Regions from separate parts of the Weizmannia agrestimuris genome, predicted to be linked through region 2. Evidence: predicted binding sites of a transcription regulator. Region 2 holds the regulator's gene; the other holds the start of a gene.
What was found. Region 2 encodes Rex, which represses fermentation and respiration genes when NADH is low (regulators of the CRP and FNR family bind a similar motif). Its sites were predicted from a motif close to TTGTGAAATATTTCACAA; they were not measured.

Region 1 (8,034 bases), on a different contig from region 2:
TCCACTGCAACCGAAACATCCCATTTATTATTAAAAAACACGAGTCCCCGGACCCCCATTCGGGCTATCTTTCGCAACTGCTCGATTTTGTCGCGCGGATCGCTGCTTACGATATAAATATGTTCAACCGGGCTCCGCGCCTCCTCTTTTGCAATGCGAATCAACAGGGGTTCTTTCATCTGTTCCATAGCCTTATGGGCTGCAGCATCAGGCAAAGTGGCTGAAAACAAAAGGAGCTGGCAGTCACGCATGGCGGATTTTACAATTTGTCCGACCGTGCGGCTGTATTCCTTTCCGAGCAGCTGGTCCCCTTCATCGAGCACCATCATTTTCACTTCATGCATTTTCAGTTTTTTCTGGTGGATCAATTCAAGGATGCGTCCAGGCGTCCCGATAACAAGGTGCGGGTGTTTTTTCAGTTTTTCAATTTGCCGTTTCACATTCGCGCCGCCGATCAGCGGGATGCTCCGGATTCCGCTTCCCTGTGACCATTTTCCGGCTTCCTCTTGGATTTGCATGACCAGTTCTTTAGAAGGCGCCAGAATGACAGCTTGAACCGTTTGTTTTCCGGGGTCCATCCGGTCGAGCACAGGCAGCAGGTAGGCGAGTGTTTTTCCCGATCCTGTCGGTGCTGCAGCAATCACATCCCGGCCGTCCAGCACAGCAGGAATCACTTTTTCCTGTACAGAAGCAGGATGTTCAAACGTTGAATTTTTCCATGCCTGTTGTAAAAAAGGCTGTAAATGATGAATGAATGTAGGTTCCATTGTTTTTTCCCTAACCTTCCTTTTCCAGTTCTTTTATCATACACTATCCCGTATGGAAAAGAAAAGTTATCTAACGTAGACCCGTTCTATGTTAAGGAAGATCGCTTAATATCGCCCCTATCTTAACGTAGAGGCGTTCTATGTTAAGGAAGACCGCCTAAAATCGTCCCTATCTTAACGTAGAGGTGTTCTATGTTAAGGAAGACCGAAAAAAAGTCATGCTTTCTTAACGTAGACCCGCTCTATATTAAGGAAGATCGAAAAAAATCGCCCCTTTCTTAACTTAGAGCCATTCTACGTTAAGGAAGATCGCCTAAAATCGTCCCTATCTTAACGTAGACCCGCTCTATATTAAGGAAGATCGAAAAAAATCGCCCCTTTCTTAACGTAGAGCCATTCTACGTTAAGGAAGACCTCCAAAAAGTCACGCTTTCTTAACTTAGAGGCGTTCTATGTTAAGGAAGACCGTTAAAAATCGTCCCTATCTTAACATAGACCCGCTCTACGTTAAGGAAGACAGAAAAAAAGTCATGCTTTCTTAACGTAGACCCGCTCTATATTAAGGAAGATCGAAAAAAATCGCCCCTTTCTTAACGTAGACCCATTCTACGTTAAGGAAGACCGAAAAAAAGTCATGCTTTCTTAACGTAGACCCGCTCTATATTAAGGAAGATCGAAAAAAATCGTCCCTTTCTTAACGTAGAGCCATTCTACGTTAAGGAAGACCGCCAGAAATCATCCCTATCTTAACGTAGATCCTCGTTCCTTACCTTAAAAACCCGTCTAAGTGAAGTGATCGCCAAAATTCTGGCTATTTCCTTCACTTAGACGGGCTCTATGTTAACGGATCAACAATTTTTAAATTGCTTCTTTTTCATAGACACGGGCTACATGAGCGTTTTCGCCAAAACCTCTTCGGTTCCCTTCACGTAAAGTGCGCCTCTTCCAAAATGAAAGCCATTATTTTGCTTCAACGCCTTCAAAAGCTTTGCGTAAAATGTCTTCCAATTCGCTGACAAGCGGCAATTTAGGGTTTGCAGGTGTGCATTGGTCTTCAAATGCGCGGTCTGCAATAATGGCAACCCGTTTTTCAAAGTCCGCCCGGTTCACGCCGGCTGCTTTTAGGCTAAGCGGAATATTGAACAGTTTGCACATCCGGATGATTTCCTGGCAAAGGCTTTCGACACCTTCTTCTGTCGTGCTTGCCGGAAGACCAAGTACGCGCGCGATTTCCGCGTAGCGTTGATCCGCAATAAAATGTTCGTATTTCGGGAATGCCGCAAATTTTTTCGGCTTTTGCGCGTTATAGCGGATGACATGCGGCAACAGAATCGCGTTAGCCCGGCCGTGCGGAATATGGAATTCAGCGCCGATTTTATGGGCAAGTGAATGGTTGATGCCAAGGAATGCATTCGAGAACGCCATCCCTGCCAAAGTCGATGCATTGTGCATTTTTTCGCGTGCCAGTGCATCATTGCCATTTGCGTATGCTTTCGGCAAGTATTCGTGAACAAGCTGGATGGCCTTAATTGCCAGGCCGTCCGTATAGTCGTTGGCCATGTTGGATACATAGGCTTCAATCGCATGGGTCAAAACGTCCATCCCGGTATCGGCTGTTACGGATTTCGGAACGGTCATAACAAACTGCGGGTCAATGATCGCAACATCCGGTGTCAGTTCATAGTCTGCGAGCGGATATTTTGTGTTGTTCTTTTTATCCGAAATGACGGCGAAAGAAGTCACTTCAGAACCGGTGCCCGATGTGGTCGGAATGCAGACCAGCTGCGCTTTTTCACCCAGTTTCGGGAATTTGGCAACCCGTTTCCGGATGTCCATAAATTTTTGCTTCAATTCGTTGAAATCAACTTCCGGATGCTCATAGAACAGCCACATGCCTTTTGCAGCATCCATCGCCGACCCGCCGCCAAGCGCGATAATGACATCCGGCTGGAAGCTTGCCATAGCTGCGGCACCTTTCCGAACCGTTTCAATAGACGGATCCGGTTCGACTTCTGAGAAAATTTCACAGTGCACATAGTCCGGGCGTTTCCGCAAGTAATACAGTACTTTCTCAACGAATCCAAGCCTGACCATATCCGGATCGGTGACAATAAAGGCACTTGAGATATCCGGCATTTTTTCCAGGTATTGGACCGAGTTCTTTTCAAAATACACGCGCGGTGGAATTTTAAACCATTGCATATTGACTCTCCGTTTCGCCATTGTTTTTACATTGTAAAGATTGATGACACCGACGTTTGTGGACACCGAGTTGCCGCCAAACGTGCCGCAGCCGAGTGTCAAAGAAGGCATGTAGGCATTGTAAATGTCGCCGATTGCCCCTTGCGAAGACGGGGAGTTGACAATGATCCGGCCGGCTTTCATTTTTAAGCCGTATTGTTCAATGACTTCATCGTTTGTCGAATGGATCACAGCCGAGTGACCAAGTCCGCCGAATTCGAGCATGGCTTCTGCAAATTCGAAACCTTGTTTTGTGCTGTTGGCTTTGTAACAGGCCAAAACCGGGCTTAATTTTTCTCTGGAAAGCGGGTAGTCCGGGCCGACACCTGTAAGTTCGGCGATTAAAATTTTGGTATCTTCCGGAACATTTACGCCTGCCATTTTCGCAATTTCATAGGCCGGTTTGCCGACAATGGCGCTGTTGACGGATTGCGTCTTTTCATTGATGACGGTTTTCTCAACCTTTTTCTTCTCCGCTTCATTCAGGAAGTAGCATTGATTTGCAATCAATTCGTTTTTCACATTGTCATAAATTTCTTTGTCGATGATGACAGCCTGTTCCGACGCACAGATCATGCCGTTGTCAAACGTTTTGGACAAAATCAAATCATTGACGGCGCGTTTGATATCAGCAGATTTTTCAATATAGCAAGGGACGTTTCCCGGCCCGACGCCAAGCGCAGGTTTCCCGCTCGAATATGCGGACTTTACCATGCCGGAACCGCCCGTTGCAAGAATCAGTGAAATACCCGAATGGTTCATCAATTGCTGTGTCGCTTCAATGGCCGGTTTTTCGATCCATTGGATGCAGTTTTCCGGGGCGCCGGCTTTCACAGCAGCGTCAAGCATCACTTTTGCGGCATGGCTGCTGCATTTTTGTGCGGACGGATGGAACGCGAAAATAATTGGGTTGCGTGTTTTAATGGCAATTAATGCTTTAAACATCGTGGTTGATGTCGGATTTGTTACAGGAGTGACCCCGGCAATAACGCCGACCGGTTCCGCAAATTTAACAATCCCTTCATTATTGTTTTCGTCAATGATGCCGACTGTTTTGTTATATTTAATGTTGTGATAGATGTATTCTGTTGCAAACAAGTTTTTTGTCATTTTGTCTTCATATACGCCGCGCCCTGTTTCTTCCACGGCCATTTTGGCGAGCACCATATGCTGTTCCAACCCGGCAAGTGCCATTTGTTTTACGATATTGTCCACTTGCGCCTGATCCAGTTCCATAAATTCATGCAGTGCTTTTTGCCCTTTTGCGACGAGGGAATCGACCATTTCCGTGATTTGCGCAGATTTGCCAACAACTTTTTCATCGATTGCCATGTTCGTGGCCCCCATTCTAAATGTTTTTGTGAATAATTTCACATGATAGACTAAAAAATATAATTTGTGAAGTATTTCACATGATTTTCTGCCGTTTTACATTTGTTTCTTTTCTTTATGGCTTTATTATAGGCGATTTCACATGCTATGGCTGTGTCAGATTGGTGACAAATGAATAAATCATTTATAAACTTTTTTCTTTAAAATATTGCTTTCCAGCTATGATTTAATTAAAATAAGTTTTTTCCGCCTTTTTACATTGTAAGTGCTTACATTTTATATTTGAATATTTATGCAAAATTCCGTATAGAAATTGCCGTAAAAAAAACCGCTTCTCGCTTGTGAAACCTGCACATTCACAAGGTAGAAACGGAAAAGGAGATGAATTTTATGCAAATCCATCTCCCAGGTGTGTTAGAAATATCTTTTTTTCCAAAAAATAAGGGCTGTAACACTGGAAAGAACCAGAGAGGCCAAAAACGCCAGCCAAAACCCATGGGGGCTTGATTGCCATGGCAGGCCGTGAAGATTCATTCCGAAAAAGCTGGATACCATCGTTGGCAGGGAAAGGATAATCGTGACCGTCGTCAAAAATTTCATCACGCCGTTCACGTTATTGGAAATGACAGAAGCATAGGCATCCATCATGCCGCTTAAAATATTGCTGTGCACTTCACACATTTCGATTGCCTGTTTGACTTCAATCATGACGTCATCCAGTAAGTCCATGTCATCTTCATATACTTTTAGAAAATGCTGCCGTGTCATTTTTTCCAAGACGATTTTATTGGCTTTTAATGAGGTAGTGAAATACACGAGCGTTTTTTCAAGGCTCAACAGTTCGAACAGTTCCTCGTTTCGCATCGATTCGTGCAATTCGCGTTCGATCAAGCTTGATCTGCGGTCGATATATTTTAAATAGTTCAAATAATAGCTTGCAACTTCATACAGAATTTGAAGGGTAAATCTGGTTTTCATGTAGGTGTAAAACCCGCGCACCCGTCTGTGGATAAATTTTCCGATAATCGGATTGTCCTCTAGGCAGACCGTGATGAAATAAAAAGGCGTGACGATAATCCCGAGCGGAATCGTATCATACAGCGCGGAGTCCACATCGTCCTTTACCTTAACCGGAAGGCCGACAATGATTAAAATATCATCGTCTTCTTTTTCAATACGGGAGCGTTCATCGACATCCAGCGGGTCTTTAATAAAATCGATCGGTATATTCGTTTGTTGGACAACCTGGTTGATTTCTTCTTCTGTCGGGTTCACCAGGTTCACCCAGCATCCTTTTGACAAAATTTCTGTTTCCTTCAGTTTGCCGTTTTCGTCCGTTAAATACATATTTAACATGCAGGCACCTCCTCTTCTCTTTTGAGGAAGCTCAAGCATACTTTACTCTTCCAGAGACTGATAACGTGTAGGATTGGTCGAGGCCAGTATGAAGACTTCCTCTTGCTTATGTTTCATGCACGACCTCGGATGCGCGTCAGAATCCATCAGTTATCATCTCCTTTTTTTCTTCGATTCATAAATAGCTGCGAAACCTGCAACCATTTTATTATACCACAATATAGTATGCCTGAATATGTCCGCTTGTTATTTTTTAGCCGGATTATCCGCACAAAAAACTTACATAAAAATAAAAAAGCAATATAATGGCACATTTGTGCATCATATTGCTTCGTGATGGGACATGAGGGGCTCGAACCCACGACCCGCTGATTAAGAGTCAGCTGCTCTTCCAACTGAGCTAATGTCCCGCAGATGACAATCATTATATTATCACAAATCCGGGAAAGATGCAACGAAAAATTTTTTTAGATCCGGGCCGGGCAGATGATTCGTCCCGGCCCGATTGATTCTTATTTTGCAGCTTTTTCCGGACATCGCACATTTTTAGCTAAAAATTTCAATTTGAGGCGCCTGTTTACTCGGCCCCGATAAGTCATAATGACGCGTGTCGATTGAACCGGTACTTTTACTTTATGCCCCATCGCGTTCAGCCCGAATGGCAGCTCTCTTGCGCCCGAAGAGAAGGCTCGCCGCGATAAACCCGGCGCAGGAAATAAGGACCGGCAGCACCACTGTATGCAATCCGAACGGGTTTGGATGCAAGCGGTCCAGCAGAATGTACGAGCCCATGCCGAGTATCATAGAACAAACCGCGCCGTACTTGTTTCCTTTATTCCAGTACAAGCCGAAAATCACCGGCCATATAAAAACGGATTCCAGGCCGCCAAAGGAAAACAAGTTGAGCCATATGATCAATTTCGGCGGGCTGAGCGACAACAGCACGACAATGACGGCAATCGCTGCGGTCACGCTGAAACTTGCCGCTTTCATCTGTTTTTCGGATGCGTTCGGTTTCACATAATTCAAATAAAGGTCTTTGACAAGCGCGGAACCGACGAGAATGAGGAGCGCATCAACGGTAGACATAATTGCGGCCATCGGAGCAGCAAGCACGATACCGGCCGGCACAGGCGGCAGCACTTTCATCGTTAACAGCGGCATTACCGTATCGGGCACTTTCACACCCGGTATGACAGCACGTGCCATCACGCCAATAAAATGCATGCCGAACATAATAAACCCAATGACAATGGTACCGATGATGATCGCCCTGTGCATCGCCCGGGAATCTTTGTAGGACATCGCACGGACCGTAATTTGCGGCAGGCCGACGACACCAATCCCGACCAAAATCCAAAACGACGACACATAGGCAGGGCTCAGGCTGTGCCCGTGTCCGAACGGCGTAATCAGATCCGGGTCCTCTGCAGCAAGTTTGTGCATAATCGGTTCCATCCCGCCGCCCGCTTTAATGGTTGCCACCAGTAAAATAAGCGTGCCGAGAAACATGACCGTGCCCTGGACTGCATCTGTCACCGCCACTGCGCGAAATCCCCCGACTACGACAAACAGCGTAACAGAAGCGGCAAAAATTAGGAGCGACGCCGTATACGACAATCCGGTCAGCGATTCAACAAGGCGCGCACCGCCGATCCACTGTGCCGTCATCGATGAAAACAGAAAAATAATAATGCTTGCTGCCGCCAAAATGACGACGGCATCACTTTGATAACGGCTTTTTAAAAAGTCAATCAGCGTCACCGCCTCATATTTGCGTGCCATAATCGCAAATTTTTTCCCGAGCACCATCAGGACAAAATAGCCGGTTGAAAGCTGTGCCATAGAAAGAAGCACCCAGCCAAGCCCCTGTGTGTACGCCACACCCGGCCCGCCGATAAAGCTGCTGGCGCTCCCGTATGTCGCCACCATCGTCATCGCGAGGATAAAACCGCCGAGCTGCCGTTTTCCGAGAAAATATTCCTGTACAAAAGATTGCGTTTTGATCACGTATTGATTGGCCCAAAAACCAACGGCAAAAATAATGAGCAAAAAAATGAGCAGTGGTGCCAATACCGGCCAGTTCATGGCTTGTCCCCCTCTTCATCATCGAAAGGGATATCCTTAAAAAAGAACTTCACAATGAAGATGACAAGCGCCGTCACGACAATATACCCGGCAATACAGCTGTAAAAAAACCATGATGGCATACCAAATATATAATGATACTGTTTGGCCGGCCGTGAACCGAGGCCGTAAGCAAAACCATACCACCAGAGAAAATTGAACAGCACAAGCCCGACGCCGATCCATGCTTCCTTATGCGCCTGTTTAAATC
Region 2 (8,034 bases):
GAACCTGCCGCTGTATCATATGGACGTATACCGTTTGGAGGATGCGCAGGAGGACCTTGGTTTTGATGAATATTTTGAAGGTGATGGCGTGACGGTTGTGGAGTGGGCACATTTTATCAAAGATCTGTTGCCTGAGAGCTATTTGGAAATCCGCATTCTCCGCCTTGAAGGAGACCGCAGGCTTATTGAAGCGGAACCGTTTGGGGACCGTTATGTATCATTATGTGAGGAGATTTTTGGATGAAAGTTTTGGCAATCGATACTTCAAATGAAGTGCTGGGCGTTTCATTGGCTGATGATCATGTTGTGCTGGCCGAATATATGACAAACTTGAAAAAAAATCATAGTGTCCGCGTGATGCCGGCTGTGCAGGAGGTCATGGAGACATGCGGGATAAAACCGGCTGAGCTGGATAAGATTGTGGTGGCAAAAGGGCCCGGATCTTACACCGGCATACGGATTGGCGTCACGATCGCAAAAACGATGGCCTGGAGCCTTCAAATTCCATTGGTGGGGGTTTCCAGCCTGAAGTTGTTGGCGGCGTCCGGCCGTTATTTTGACGGGTATATTTCCCCGCTTTTTGATGCGCGCAGAGGGCGGATTTATACCGGTTTGTACCGCTATGAAAACGGGGTTTTGCAAACAGTAGTGGAAGATTGCAATGTATCATCCGCTGAATGGGGAACCCGGTTAAGTGCGCTTGAGGCGCCCGTATTATTGATCGGCCAGCATGTTGCCCTTCATGAAGCCGTTCTTGCGAAGAAGCTGGGAGATAAAATGGCGGTAGCAGATTGGACCCTGCATAATCCGAGGCCGGGCGAACTGGCCAGGCTTGGGATGGATGAACCGGACGCGGAGATACACACTTTCGTTCCAAATTACATACGGTTAGTAGAGGCAGAAGCCAAATGGCTTGAAAAGCATAAACGGGAGAGTCACTAAAAATGGAAAAAACGGGGAAAATAACGCTGCGAAAAGCCACGCTTGCAGATTTGGACGGAATTTACAATGTGGAGATGCATTCTTTTACAATGCCGTGGACACGTGAAGCATTTTACAACGAACTGGTTCATAATCATTTTGCCATGTATCTTGTGCTTGTCGAGAATGAAAAGGTTATCGGTTATTGCGGCGTGTGGGTCATTGTCGATGAGGCGCATGTGACCAATCTTGCGGTGCTCCCGGAGTACCGAGGCCGGAAACTGGGAGAGACGCTGTTAAAAAATGTGATGGCTTACGCCGCATTGAACCATGCCAAAACGCTCAGCCTGGAGGTACGCGTCAGCAATATGATTGCGCGCTCCTTATACAGGAAGCTCGGATTTCGGGAAGGCGGCATCCGGAAAGGCTATTACACGGATAATTATGAAGACGCAATTGTGATGTGGGTGAATTTATAAATGGAAAAAGATTTGTTGGTATTAGGCATAGAAACGAGCTGCGATGAAACGGCTGCAGCTGTCATTAAAAACGGGACGGAAATTGTTTCCAATGTGGTCGCTTCCCAGATTGAAAGCCACAAACGGTTCGGCGGGGTGGTGCCAGAGCTTGCATCCCGCCACCATGTCGAGCAAATTACCATTGTCATTGAGGAAGCGATGCAGCAGGCAGACGCGGCTTTTAAAGACCTGGATGCGATCGCCGTGACAGAAGGGCCCGGGCTTGTGGGCGCGTTGCTTGTTGGCGTCAATGCCGCAAAGGCGCTCAGTTTCGCGCATCAGATTCCACTTGTCGGTGTCCATCATATTGCCGGCCATATTTATGCGAACCGGATCGGGCATGAAATGAAGTTTCCGCTGCTTGCGCTTGTCGTTTCAGGCGGTCATACGGAGCTTGTGCTGATGAAGGGCCATGCCGAGTTTGAAGTAATCGGCGAAACGAGAGATGATGCGGCAGGGGAAGCTTATGACAAAGTAGCACGAACGTTGAACCTTCCTTATCCGGGCGGTCCGCAGATTGACCGGCTTGCCCATGAAGGAAAGCCAAATGTTGATTTGCCGCGATCCTGGCTGGAAGGGACTTATGATTTCAGTTTCAGCGGGCTCAAATCAGCCGTCATTAACACCCTCCATAATGCCGCGCAGCGCGGGGAAAGCATCCGGCCTGAAGATATGGCCGCAAGCTTCCAGCAAAGTGTGATTGATGTATTGGTCGGTAAAACCGTGGAGGCGGTAAAAGCGTTTGGCGTCAAAGAAGTGCTGGTCGCCGGCGGTGTTGCCGCGAACAAAGGATTGCGCGCTGCCCTTTCAGAAGCATTCCGGGATCTCCCTGAAGTGGCGTTGCGCATCCCGCCGATCCAGTTATGCACAGACAATGCGGCGATGATTGCCGCATGCGGGACGGTGCTTTTTGAAAAGGGAAAAAGAAGCTCCCTTGACTTAAATGCTTATCCCGGGCTGGACATTGAAAACTTTTAAACAGGGTTGTGAAAAACCGGTGTATGGGAATCGTCCATACACCGGTTTTTTTGGAGATATGCAGGGGAATTGTGCACAATCTGTGGAAAAGTTGTTGATAAATGATTGGACTTGTGTAAAACTTTTAAAATTTTTCCGGACAGGTTGTGGGTATTGTGGATAAATCTGTTGATAATTGTGGATTTTGTGGAAAAACGTTTTGGAAAGCAAGAAATCAATATACCGCCTGTGCATAAATCTGTGCATGGCGCGAGATGCCAAAATAAAAACCTGTGCAGAAAATTTCCACACAGGTCCAAACATTACTCCGCCAGTTCTGCCCATTCTTCCATCAGCGCGTCCAGCTCCAATTTCCGTTGCTCCAGTTCTTCTGTCAGCTCGCGGATTTTAATATGGTCCTGAAAGATTTCCGGGTCGGCCATTTTTTCTTCCCGGTCATGAATTTCTGTTTCCAACGTTTCAATTCTTGTTTCAATTTCTTCAATCCTCCGCTTTTTTTGCCGCTCGCGTTTTTTTGCTTCTTTATCCTGCCGGTAGTTGTTTTTCGCCGGCTGTTCCGCTTTAACCTTTTCTTGTTTCGTGTTTTCCAGGCGTGCAATTTCCAGCATTTCTTCTTTTTTTTGCACATAATAATCATAGTCGCCGAGAAATTCACGGGTTCCCTCCGGCGAGAGCTCCACCACTTTTGTGGCAATCCGGTTAATGAAATAGCGGTCGTGGGAAATGAACAAAATCGTTCCCGGGTAATCGATGAGCGCATTTTCCAGTACTTCTTTACTGTCCAAATCAAGGTGGTTTGTCGGTTCATCTAAAATTAGAAAGTTCGCCTTTTCCAGCATCAATTTGGCGAGGGCAAGCCGGGCTTTTTCGCCGCCGCTTAAGGATGAGACGGTTTTTAAAACGTCATCGCCGGAAAAAAGAAAATTCCCGAGTGCCGTGCGGATTTCTTTTTCTGTTTTCAGCGGGTATGTATCCCATAATTCCCGGAGGACCGTTTTATTGGAAGATAAGTCGGCCAGTTCTTGATCGTAATAGCCGGTCATAACGTTGGAGCCATATTCGATCGTGCCGGATATCAGCGGGATTCTCCGGATAATCGATTTCAAAAGCGTTGACTTGCCGATGCCGTTCGGGCCGACAAGGGCAACACTGTCTTGTTTTTTGACTGAAAGATGGATGTTTTTGGCAACCGGCTCCCCGTCGTAGCCGATGGCAGCATCCCGGACATGAAGGACTTCGTTCCCGCTTTGTTTGGCAATTTCAAACGAAAACCGGGCAGATTTTTCATCGCCAAGCGGCTTGTCCATCAATTCCATTTTTTCCAGTTGTTTCCTCCTACTTTGCGCCCGCTTTGTCGTGGTGGCACGGGCAATGTTTTTTTGGATGAATGCCTGCAATTTCGCAACTTCTTCCTGCTGCTTTTCATATTGTTTGACCTCTCGCTCGTACTGGGCGGCCTTTTGTTCCAGATACCGGCTGTAGTTGCCGTGGTATTTTTTAATGGAATGCCTTGAAATTTCATAGACCTGGTTGACGACTTTATCCAGAAAATAACGGTCATGGGACACGATCAGAATGGCGCCTTCATAGCCTTGTAAATATTGCTCCAGCCAGGTGAGCGTTTCGATATCGAGATGGTTTGTCGGCTCATCCAAAATGAGGATGTCCGGCTTTGTGAGCAGCAATTTCGCCAATGCAAGGCGTGTTTTTTGCCCGCCGCTTAATGTCCGGATCGGGGTGTTGTAGTCGTACTGGTCAAAACGGAAGCCATGCAGAACGGACCGGATATCCGCTTCGATCTGATATCCGCCTTCATCTTTAAAACGTGTCTGCAAAGTATCATAAGCATGCAGCACTTTTTCATACTCCGCCGGGCGGTTATAAATCTTAGGGTCGGCCATTTTTTGTTCGTATTCGCGAAGCTGTTTTTCCATATCCAGCAAATTTTTAAAAACCGACATCATTTCGTCCCAAATGGACAGATCCGATTCGAGTCCGGTATTTTGGGCGAGATAACCGATTTCGACACCATTCGGCATAATGATGGAACCTTCATCATAAGAAAGCTGGCCGGCGATGATTTTCAGGAGGGTCGATTTGCCGGCCCCGTTTCTCCCGACCAAGGCAATCCGGTCTTTTGTTTGAATTTCTAATTTTATATCCGATAAAATAAGTTCAGCGCCATAATATTTTGTGACTTGTTGAACTTGCAGCAACATCATCTTTATGTTCACCTCTATACCATTGTAAGTGTACAGGAAGGCGAACTGCAACTCAACCGGCGTGATCGGAATTTGTCAAAAAACTTTTCACATAAATTCGTAAAAACCCATGAAAAAAATGCTTACTTGTGATATATTTAACATAGTTGGAGAGAGAAAAAGACGCATGCAGGCATTTTTTTAAAACATATTTTTTCTTTGCTCAGATAGGAGTAATATTATAATGAAGAATGGCAGCGCTGCCATTCTGGAATGGACGCACGATTGGAACCAACAGCACAAAAAACTTAAGCTTTCAACTTGGGGGATTTCACATGAAGGATGAATCAGTAAAAATACCGCAAGCCACTGCAAAACGGCTTCCATTATATTACCGGTACCTGAGAAATTTATATACACTTGGCAAGCAAAGGGTATCCTCGGCGGAACTGAGTGAAGCGGTGAAAGTCGACTCCGCTACGATACGCAGGGATTTTTCCTACTTCGGGGCACTTGGAAAAAAAGGTTATGGTTATAATGTAAAATATTTATTGTCTTTTTTCGGCAAGACGCTGAACCAGGATGAGATCACAGATGTAGCGCTGGTTGGCGTTGGGAACCTCGGTACAGCCCTTTTGAATTACAATTTTTCGAAGAATAACAGCGCACGGATTGTGATGGCATTTGACAATGACCCCGGGAAGGTGGGGAGCCATGTTGGCAATGTGCCTGTTTACAGCATGGACGAATTAAGAGAACGGCTTTGCGCGGAAGATGTGACGGTTGTGATTTTGACGGTCCCCGCTTCCAGTGCCCAGGCAGTGACAGACGAGCTTGCCAGTACAAATGTAAAAGGCGTTTTAAACTTTACACCTGCCCGGCTGAACGTGCCGCCGGATATCCGCGTCCATCATATTGACCTGGCCGTGGAACTACAGGCACTGATCTATTTTTTAAAACATTATTCAAATGATGAAGAAAATTTGAAAGAAACAAAAGAGCCGGTTGCGAAGCCATAGCCAAAAAGCTTTTTTTCCGTTATCATAGTGGGTACAGGGGGTGGCCCGATTGAAAACGGAATGCAGGCGCAAATGGCAATGGCCGGATTTGGCTGTGGCGTGCAAAGGGAAAAGGGCGGATTCAACGCCGGCACTTAAAGGGGAACGGCGATGAATACGAAAAAAATGCCGGTTACCGGACACATCCAGGAATTGAGAAAGCGGTTAATTACCGTTCTCATTTTCTTTCTGTTTGCCCTGGTTGTTGGCTTTTTTACCGCAAAACCTGTTATACGTTATTTGCAGCATGCCAAAAATGCCGGCATGTTCACGATGAATGCCTTCAGGGTAACCGATCCTATTAAGGTTTTTATGGAAGTTTCGGTTGTGATCGCATGCCTATTGACCCTGCCGGTGATTTTGTACCAGCTTTGGGCGTTTATAAGCCCGGGGCTGTATGAGAAAGAAAAGAAACTGACATTAAGTTACATTCCTGTTTCCATCTTGCTTTTTATAGCCGGCGTTTCTTTTTCCTATTTCGTGCTTTGTCCGCTGATGGTGAAGTTTATGATGGGCTTGTCAAATGAAATGGGCATTCGTGCGGTGATCGGGATCCGGGAGTATATTCAGTTTCTGCTAGAGATCACGCTTCCGTTTGGCTTTGTGTTCCAAATGCCGGTCGTGGTCCTGTTTCTGACCCGGCTTGGCATCATTACGCCGAGACTGTTGAAAAAGGTAAGAAAATATGCGTATCTTGCTTTGATTGCAGCTGCCGGCATCATCACCCCGCCGGACGTGTTTTCGCAGCTGATTACCTTTGTTCCACTCGTTTTGCTGTATGAAGCAAGCACACTGATTTCGAAAATGGCGTACCGCAATGCCAAAAAAGCGGCAAAAGAAATGCCAATGGATGAACAGACGATTGCTTCTGAATAAGAAAGCCGTTTTCCGGACGGAGCCGGAAAACGGCTTTTATTTTTTCACTGAGTTTTTCAGCTTGAAATGGAGAAAGATCAGCCTGATGCCGGAACCCAGATCCAATGTTGCAATCAACAGCAGTAAATAAGAAAAAAAGCCCCAGCCGCCCACTTGTACCTGCTGAATGGCAAAATAAGTGAACAAAGCCCCGAGCAGGCAGTTTACAATCCCTGAAAAAAGTGGTCTCATTATAGAAGTCCTCCAATTGAGCTGTAAATTTCATGTACGGATGTCTGCAGAACGGACGGGTGCAAAAGCAGCCTCACGACCACAATCGTGTTCATGGAAACATGCGCAAACATGGAAACGGTGATCCGGTTTGTTTTCTCGTATAAATAAGCGAGCGTCAGCCCTAAAAGGGAATATAAAAACAAGTGGCTCGGTTCGGTATGCGCGAGTCCGAAAATAACCGAGCTGACAATACCGGATAAAAGGAATGAAAAGCGCCTGCGCAGCGTGCCGAAAATGATTTTCCGAAAAACGATTTCCTCGAGAATCGGCCCTGCGATCGAGCTGATGAGGATGACGAGCGGAAATCTTTCAATCAGCGCCATGATTTGCTGCGTATTGTTGGAGGCAGCCGGGGCACCGAATAATGATTCAATGATCGCGGCTGCAGTCTGGGCAAAGAAACAAAGAAAGACGCCGCCTATTGCCCATATGGCGGATGGCGCGGCCGGAAGCGGTTCAGTCCGGTCTGTTTCTTTCTTTGCGGCTTTTCTTAAAAAGTACAGGACGATGATCAGCCCGATGATAAAGCTGATGACGGTCCAAAGCGGGGGCGTCAATGTCCGCATGCTGTCTGCCGGTTCGTGGAAAACGTTCACCCCGGCATAGTAGAGCAACGGATACCCGACGGCGCCGGACAGCAGCATAAGGATGTACGTCACGAGAATATACACATACTCTTTTTTCACGCGTTCTTTTCCTTTCTTGCCAGTTCAAAGTTTAAAGGATCGCAAATTCGTCCAATATGTTCATTGTACTATTGAACCGGGCGGGGTTCAAATGCCGTGCGCAGAGCCAGCCTTTTCAGTTGCATATCCGGATGGTGATCAAGCATACTTATAAAAGGGCAAGCGGCTGAAATGGAGGCGCGCAACCGGCATCCTTTGACGGGGCTCTTTAAAGGATGCAGGGCCCGAAAAAAATAAAAAAAGTTGGATGAGAGACTTGCAAAAAAGCAAGGAATTATTTATTATAATAAATGTGTTAGCACTCAACTTATGCGAGTGCTAATAATGGACAAAATTTTACATAATACGAATTAAGGAGGTTGTTTCACGTGTTAAAACCACTGGGTGATCGCGTTGTCATTGAATTAGTTGAATCGGAAGAAAAAACAGCAAGCGGTATTGTCCTGCCTGACACGGCAAAAGAAAAGCCACAGGAAGGCAAAGTTGTGGCTGTCGGTTCCGGGCGTACCCTTGATAACGGTGA

Region 1: a site for Rex is predicted at 4,405-4,422, ahead of adhE (bifunctional acetaldehyde-CoA/alcohol dehydrogenase). Genes of this name have one in related genera too.

What each region holds. Positions count from the first base shown of each region.
Region 1 covers NZ_CALPDC010000003.1:3,122-11,155, forward strand. Annotated here, with positions in the region: gene NFR98_RS02605 (DEAD/DEAH box helicase) at 1-767, opposite strand, end outside; gene adhE (bifunctional acetaldehyde-CoA/alcohol dehydrogenase) at 1,728-4,340, opposite strand; gene NFR98_RS02615 (magnesium transporter CorA family protein) at 4,755-5,696, opposite strand; tRNA gene NFR98_RS02620 (tRNA-Lys) at 6,034-6,106, opposite strand; gene panF (sodium/pantothenate symporter) at 6,330-7,784, opposite strand; gene NFR98_RS02630 (YhdT family protein) at 7,781-8,034, opposite strand, start outside.
Region 2 covers NZ_CALPDC010000031.1:25,812-33,845, reverse strand. Annotated here, with positions in the region: gene tsaE (tRNA (adenosine(37)-N6)-threonylcarbamoyltransferase complex ATPase subunit type 1 TsaE) at 1-244, shown strand, start outside; gene tsaB (tRNA (adenosine(37)-N6)-threonylcarbamoyltransferase complex dimerization subunit type 1 TsaB) at 241-942, shown strand; gene rimI (ribosomal protein S18-alanine N-acetyltransferase) at 945-1,400, shown strand; gene tsaD (tRNA (adenosine(37)-N6)-threonylcarbamoyltransferase complex transferase subunit TsaD) at 1,401-2,417, shown strand; gene NFR98_RS11565 (ABC-F family ATP-binding cassette domain-containing protein) at 2,720-4,639, opposite strand; gene NFR98_RS11560 (redox-sensing transcriptional repressor Rex) at 4,954-5,637, shown strand; gene tatC (twin-arginine translocase subunit TatC) at 5,788-6,552, shown strand; gene NFR98_RS11550 (YdiK family protein) at 6,589-6,783, opposite strand; gene NFR98_RS11545 (CPBP family intramembrane glutamic endopeptidase) at 6,783-7,511, opposite strand; gene groES (co-chaperone GroES) at 7,880-8,034, shown strand, end outside.